Linked DNA regions of Posidoniimonas corsicana. Each later gene encodes a partner of the first gene's protein in a complex. Links are inferred from orthologs where the notes say so. Each region holds a gene or a part of one and is shown on either strand. Other genes may lie near its edges.

Region 1 (3,778 bases):
CGCGAGGGGCGGCTCCGCTCCTCGTAGTCGTCGGGCAGGTTGTCCGCCATGTTGATCAGGCGTTCAAAGTCGTCCTCGTTGTTGGCGTCCTCCTTGACGACCAGCTCACGCTCGCCGTCCTCGGCGCTCTCGTACTCCTCGGTCTGCGAGCTGCTGTCGGAGTCCTCGCTCGGCTCCACGAGGTCCAGGCAGGGGTTGTCCTCCATCTCCTGCTCGATGCGCTCCTGCAGCGCCATGATCGGCAGCTGCAGGATCTCCATCGACTGGATCATCCGCGGTGCAAGCACCTGCTTCTGAGCCAGCTGCATTTGTTGCCCGAGAGACAACCGCATAGGACTACCCGTTCCGACTTGAAGGACCAGCGGGCCGGGCCCTCCTGGGCGGCTCCGCGACGATAGAGGTAGCATACCCCTGGGAATTCCAGAAGGTCAAACGCCCGGCAACGCAATCGGGCGCAAGAGCCCGTACGGGGCAGCGCCCCGGCTGAGAAAGACTAGCTTATTCCGACCGGGTATCCGCGTGGCGGTAGCCGATTGCCCCGCTGCGGGCGTCTGGCGGCACGGGAACCAACGGTTGAGCCGCCTGTCTGGCTGGTCGACGCGTCTTCAGGGGCCCGCTAGGCGTTGCCGCCCGGCATCAGGCCCTCGAGCCCGGGCAGGTTCAGCCCGCCGGTGATCTCCTGCATCGCCTCGGCCTGACGCTGCTTGGCCTTGCCGAGGGCGTCGTTGATGGCGGCGGGCAGCAGGTCCTCGATCATCTCCTTCTCTTGCTTCTCGAGGAGCGACGCATCGATGCGCACGGCCAGGGCCTCGCCCTGCCCGTTGACATCCACCTCGATCAGGCCGCCGCCGGCGGCGCCGGTCACCTTGACCTGCTTGAGCTGTTCTTGGATGCCCTGCATCTTGCCGCCGAATTCCTGCGCCTGCTTCATGATGCCCGCGATGTTGCCAAGTCCCTTGAGCATGCTTCTCCTCCGGTAATCTTTGGTTGCGGCCGCGGCGCGGCCCGGGCTACTTCTCGCTGGCCGGCGGCACGTACTTGAGCTTCTCTTGCGGCACGTCGAACAGCTCCATCGCGGCTTGCACGAACGGCCGCTGCGCGATCTCCGCCTGGCGTTGACGACGCGTCATCCGCTGCGGCGCCGGGCCGTTGTCGGCGGGCGCGGCGGACTCGAACTCGACCGTCAGCCTCCGCCCGGCGCAGGACGAGAGCGCCGACTCGAGCTGCTGCTTGTGGTTGGGCTGCTCGCAGGTATCGCGGCTCATCGGACGGTCGAACCGCACCCGCACCCGGTTGGCGTCGATCGAGTCGACCGAGACCGCCATCGCGGCCAGGTTGCCGAGGATGCCGCCGACCTGCTCGGTCGTGGCCCGCCAGAGGCGCTTAAGACGCTCGCCGTCGAGCGTCTCGCCCATGGCGGGTTGGGGCGGCGGTTCCGCTACCGCGGTTGGAGCGATCGGCTGGCTGGGCCTGGTGTCCGACGCCGGCGGAGCCGTCGGCGTTTGCGATCCGGTGGACGCGGGTCGCGCCGCGGGCGAGGGTGTCGGGGCGGGCGACTCGCTGGTCTCGGGTGCTGGCGGCGCCGGTGGCGGGTCCGACGCGGCGCGGGGCGCCGGTGTGCTGTTCGGCGTTGGTCGGTCTGATTGCGCCGCGGGCGGCTGGGCGGTGGGCGCCGGCGGGCGTGGCGGCGTCGGGCCCGACGAGGTGGGCGCCGGTGACGGCGCAGGGCGTTTGGCCGGCGGATCGGCGGGGGGCGGCGGCGCGCCGTCGCGGAGGCTGGCCACCAGCGTGGCCAGGTCGTCGAGGTCTTCGAGGTGGCAGACCCGCACGATCGCCATCTCGGCCAGCGTGCGGGTGTGGACGCTCACCCGGAGCCGCGCGGCGGTCTCGTCGAGGACCTGCAGCACGGCCAGCAATGTCTGTGGCCCGAGCGTCTGGGCGAGCGATTGCAGTTCTTCCGATTGGCTCGGCAACGCGTACAACGCTGCGTCCGTCCCCGCTCCGACCGACACCGCCATCACGTCTCGGAAGTAGCCCAGCAGCTGGTCAAGCAATTGACCGACGTCCGCGCCGCCGGCGATCGCGCTGTGCAGCTCGCCCAGCGCCCCCGCGGCGTCGCGTTCGGCGAGCCGGCGGGCTAGGTCGCTGACCCTTTGGGCGGGCGCGATCCCTAGCAGCTGGTTGACGTCGTGGCCTGTGACCGAACCCTCGGAAACCGCCAGCAGCTGCTCGAGCAGCGACTGGCTGTCGCGCATCGAACCGGCGGCGCGCATCGCGAGGATCTGCAGCGCTTCGGCGTCGATGCCGACGCCCTCGGACTCGGCGATCTGCGCCAATCGAGTCTGGATAGCGGTCGACTCGATGCCGGCGAAGTCGAACCGCTGGCAGCGGGACAGGATCGTGATGGGGATCTTGTTCGGCTCGGTGGTGGCGAACACGAACTTCACATGCTCTGGCGGCTCTTCGAGCGTCTTCAGGAGGGCGTTGAACGCCTCCTTGGTGAGCATGTGCACCTCGTCGATGATGTACACCTTGAACCGCGCCCGGCTGGGGCGGATCGCCACGTTCTGCCGGAGCTGGCGGATCTCGTCGATGCCGCGATTACTGGCGCCGTCGATCTCCAGTACGTCGACATCGTCGCCGGTCGAAACGCTCCGGCAGACGTCGCACTGGTTGCACGGCGTGGCGGTCGGGCCCCCATCCGGGTTGGCCGTGCAGTTGAGCGCCTTGGCCAGGATCCGCGCGGCGGACGTCTTGCCGACGCCGCGGGCGCCGGTGAACAGGTACGCGTGCCCTATCCTGCCGGTGGCGATCGCCTGCTTAAGCGCCTGCGCGACGTGCCCCTGACCGATCAGCTCGTCAAAGGTCTGCGGGCGGTACCGCCGCGCTACGACGACGTACTCGTCGCGCGGAGGGTCTTGGGGGCCGGCAGGGGTTTCGGGCATGGCCGTGACTCCCGGCACTCTCGCGGCGGCCGGCTGTGGGAGGTGTACTGACGCCCGTGGGCGGAGCGCCCGGCGGCGAAAGACGAAAGCCGGGCCCACACTCTAGTAGGCCACGCCTCGACATCAAGAGTCGGCGGCGACGCGGCGGTCGGCGAGAGGCCCCCGCACCTGGTTCACAAACTTATGGCTGCTGCGTTTCCACCCTGACCAGGTTCGCATGATCCCCATCACAGGGACCCCTCGCCGGCCGCCCCGCAGGGCCGCCGTGTAGAGACGCATTATGCCCCACGCCACGCCGGGTAGTCAAAGGGTAGGTCGGCGGTTGCCCATCATTCCCCGACTGCCGGCACGCAAATTTTTACAGTTCTGACGCACCTTTTCTAACTGCAGCAGCCGCTAGAACGTGGCCGGCGGGCCTCGCTGTGGCCGTCCCCCGGGGCTACTCTTGGGCTTCGGCATACGCTTTGCGCATTGCCTCGGCCGCGGTGAAGTCCCGCACCTGCGACTCGGCGATCTGGGACTGCCGCTCGGCCTCGCTCATCTGCTCGGCGATCTCGGCAAGCCTCTCGTCGCTTGACTTGAGGGCAGCGGAGAGCTCGCGCTGCTCAGCCTGAAGCGACCTGAGTTGTTGCTTGATCTCGTCCAGCCGGGCCTTGGTTTGGGCGACCGACTGGGCCTTGGCCTCGGCCGCCTCGGCGGCGGCCTGCCGCACGGCCTGCGCGGCGCCGAGCGACTGGGCGACTTCCGTTTGGCTCGCCGCCCGCTGCTGCGCCTCATCGGTCAGGCGGGCCATTGCCTGCGAGAACGCCTCCAGCTCGGCGGCAAGTTCCTTC
Region 2 (3,371 bases), 190 kb from region 1 along the record:
GCGTGGCCGGTGCGGGCGGACTCGACGATGGTCTCGACCGGGCGGCGGTTGCAGGCGGTGTAGTACTCGGTGATCATGCCGACGGCGATGCCCGACGCCAGGCCGGCCACCACGGCCAGCACCACGCCGTACCAGTGGAAGGTGGTCACCGTCGCGTCCAGCACGCTCTGCACCTGCACGCCGCCGGCGGGGATCATCGCCCAGATAGCGATCACGGTGCCCACCACCATAATTCCGCCGGAGACGAACATGCCCTTGTTCAGGCCGGCCTGGGGATCGCCCCCTTCCTCGGTCTTGACGAACGAGAAGCCGATGATTGACGCGACCGCGCCCACCACTGCGACCACCAACGGCAGCAGGATGCCGTTGATGCCGGCGCCGACGAGCGTCTCGCCGGCGACGACCACGCCGCCGTACCAGGCGACGCCAAGGATCATCGACGAGATAATCGCGCCGACGTAGCTCTCAAACAGGTCGGCGCCCATGCCCGCGACGTCGCCCACGTTGTCGCCCACGTTGTCGGCGATGGTGGCGGGGTTGAGCGGGTGGTCCTCGGGGATGCCGGCCTCAACCTTGCCCACCAGGTCGGCGCCGACGTCGGCCGCCTTGGTGAAGATGCCGCCGCCGACGCGGGCGAACAGCGCGATGGACGATGCCCCCAGCGAGAAGCCCGACAGGATGTTCAGCACCAGCATGGTCGCGGCGCCGCCGTCCAAGGAGCCCTCGTACATGTTCACGTACACCAAGAGCAGCCCGCCCATGCCGAGCAGCGCCAGGCCAACCACCGAGAGGCCCATCACCGATCCGCCGGCGAACGCCACCTGCAGCGCGGTGTTCAGGCCGCCCCGGGCGGCGGCGGCGGTGCGGGTGTTGGCCAGGGTGGCGGTCTTCATGCCGAAGAAGCCCGCCAGCCCGGAGCAGACCGCGCCGATCACGAACGACAAGGCGATCAGGCCATTCGACTCGGGGTTCTCCTGGCCGGCGCCCATCCGGTGGTTCACGTAGCCCAGCAGAGCCGCCACCACCACCACGAAAATGGCCAGCGTGCGGTACTCGCGGGAGAGGAACGCCATGGCGCCGTCGGCGACCCAGCCGCCGATCTTCTGCATCCGCTCGTCGCCGGGGTCCTGTTTGCGAACCCACGACGCGCGGTTCACCGCGTAGACCAACGCGGCGACCGCCACAACGGGAACTGCGTACAGAACAACACCACCCATGACGCGACTCCTGAGAATCGGATAAGAGAATTAATCGTCCGTGACTGGGAGGGCGGGCCCTCCGTCCTTTTGTCCACGCGGCAGTGAGAAGGCCGGGCAACCAGCGAGGAGCCGTCTGCCGCGGGCCAGTTAGCCGCTAACAAACCTAGGAGCGGGCAAACTACTCCACGCCGGCAAAGTATGTCAACAAGGCAAAAATCGGCCGATTGTAGACCGGAAAGCCGTTAATGCCCGCGCCGCTGCGCCCTCCACAGCCCGGTTAACCACGCCTGGACGAGGGTCGCCTGATTGGCGTTGCGGCCGAGGGCGGCCTCGGCGTCTAGGCACAGCTCCAGGCAGCGGACCGCGGTGTGCGGGTCGAGTTCCGCCCCCTCCTGGCCAGTCATCGCCCGGCGGTAGTGCCCCACCGCCGCGCCGATCAGCCCGGCCAGCCGGGCCCGTTTGGCGCTCGGTTCGGCGCCGCCCTCCGCCGAGAACGCGACCGCCTCGGCGGCGAGTCGGATGGGGTCGAACTGCGCCTTCGCGAGATACATGAGCAGCGTTTCAGAGAACTCGGCCGCCGCCGTGTCGCGCGCGGCGAGCGCCCGAGACACGCTCCCGCCCCCGGCCGCGGCCAGCCGGTCGGCGTCCTCGCCCTCCTCCAGCAGCCCCTCGTCACGCAGCACCCGCGCGACCGTGGCTTCCGCGAGCGGGCCGAACCGCACCACCTGGCACCTCGAACGGATGGTGGGCAATTGGCGGCTGAGGGAGCGGCCCACCAGGATCAGCAGCGAGCGGGGCGGCGGCTCCTCGAGGGTCTTGAGCAGGCAGTTGGCGCTCTCAACGTTCAGGTCGTCGGCGTCATCGATAATGGCCACCCGGCGGTCGCCCAGGAACGGCTTCAGCGCGATCTCGTGGCACAGCCCCTCCTGGTTGCGGTGCTCCTTGTCGCCGATGAACAGGTCGATCGGCAGCACCGACTTGCCCTCCGGACGCGCGACCTGGATCACGTCCGGGTGGTTGCCGGCCGCGAGCAGCCGGCACGACTCGCAGTGGCCGCAGGGGGAGAGCTCAGCGTCGGGCATGCCCTTGCACAGCAGCGCCGCGGTCAGCAGCCGCGCGAACGAGCGTTTCCCGACGCCGTCGGGCCCCACGAACAGGTAGGTGCTGGCCAGCCGATGGTGCGCTAGCGTGCGCCGGAACCGGCGGTAGACCTCCTCGTGCTCGTGAACGGTCAGCGGCATCCGTGCCCTCGCGACTAGGTGGCGGTCGCCTTGGCGGTGCGTGAGAGGACCACCGCCTCGCGGAGCTCGCGGAGCTTGATCGGCATCGCCAGGCAGCGGCGGTGGTCGGCGACTGCCGCGTGCGGCTTCCACGACTTCTGCGCCTCGTCGAGCAGCAGCACGGCGGGCAGGTCGCGGGTGGCGGTCTCCTCGCCGAAGTGGTTAAACATCTCGAGGGCGGATTGACCAAGCTCGCCCGTGCAGAACACGACGATCTCGGCGGTGGCGGGGTCGCTGCGGAAGCGGTCGAGCGCCCGTTCCGGGTCGCCCGTGACCAGCACCCGGTAGCCGTTGCGTTTGAACAACTCGCGGAGCACGTCTTGGCGTTTGATCGACGACTCGACGATCATCAGCTTGCGCGGCTCGCCATCGGGGCCCAGGCCCTCGGAGCCGACCGCACGGTCCTGCTTCTTCGCCTCGGCGCCCGACTCGGCCCGCTTGATGGCCAGCTTGAGGTCGGCGAACATCTCGGCCGGCGTCTGGTAGCGGCGTGCCGGGTCGAACTCGATCGCCTTGGAAATCGCCATCACCAGCGGAGCGGGGACTTCCGGCGCGATCGAGCCCAGCGGGGGGATCTCCTGGTAACGCGACTTCTGCAGCCGCTGCATGCGGTCGCGGGTCTCGGAGAGCGGGGGCCGTCCGCTCACCATCTGGTAGAGCATGCACCCGGCGAAGAAGATGTCGCTGCGGGTGTCGTCCTTCCGCATGCCGGTGGCCCGCTCGAGGCCGGCGTAGTCGATGGCGCGGGCGTTGGCCGCCTCGCCGTCGGCTACCTCTTCCTCCAGCGCAGCCAGACCGAAGTCGACCAGCATGGCGCGGCCGTCGCTCGACACCAGCACGTTGGACATCTTGAGGTCGCGGTGCGTGACGCCGACCTGGAACGCGCCGTTCA

The links. Proteins that work in one complex are often made in the same cells at the same time.
Region 2: the proteins of dnaX (region 1) and holB are in contact, whole or in part, in a cryo-EM structure (PDB 8GIZ), measured with the Escherichia coli proteins. The link is inferred for Posidoniimonas corsicana from one-to-one orthologs.

What each region holds. Positions count from the first base shown.
Region 1 is NZ_SIHJ01000001.1:2,936,083-2,939,860, reverse strand. What follows is about bases 479-3,372. They hold dnaX (DNA polymerase III subunit gamma/tau), read right to left. Parts: upstream 2,946-3,372; coding sequence 1,011-2,945; downstream 479-1,010. Other genes in these bases: KOR34_RS11265 (YbaB/EbfC family nucleoid-associated protein), read right to left, coding at 617-964. Outside these bases: rpoN (RNA polymerase factor sigma-54), read right to left, coding at 1-308; KOR34_RS11250 (WD40 domain-containing protein), read right to left, coding at 3,385-3,778. UniProt on the Escherichia coli protein: Part of the beta sliding clamp loading complex, which hydrolyzes ATP to load the beta clamp onto primed DNA to form the DNA replication pre-initiation complex.
Region 2 is NZ_SIHJ01000001.1:3,126,796-3,130,166, forward strand. What follows is about bases 442-3,371. They hold holB (DNA polymerase III subunit delta'), read right to left. Parts: upstream 2,441-3,371; coding sequence 1,442-2,440; downstream 442-1,441. Other genes in these bases: KOR34_RS12085 (V-type H(+)-translocating pyrophosphatase), read right to left, coding at 442-1,217; KOR34_RS12095 (serine/threonine-protein kinase), read right to left, coding at 2,455-3,371. Outside these bases: more of KOR34_RS12085, read right to left, coding at 1-441. UniProt on the Escherichia coli protein: Part of the beta sliding clamp loading complex, which hydrolyzes ATP to load the beta clamp onto primed DNA to form the DNA replication pre-initiation complex.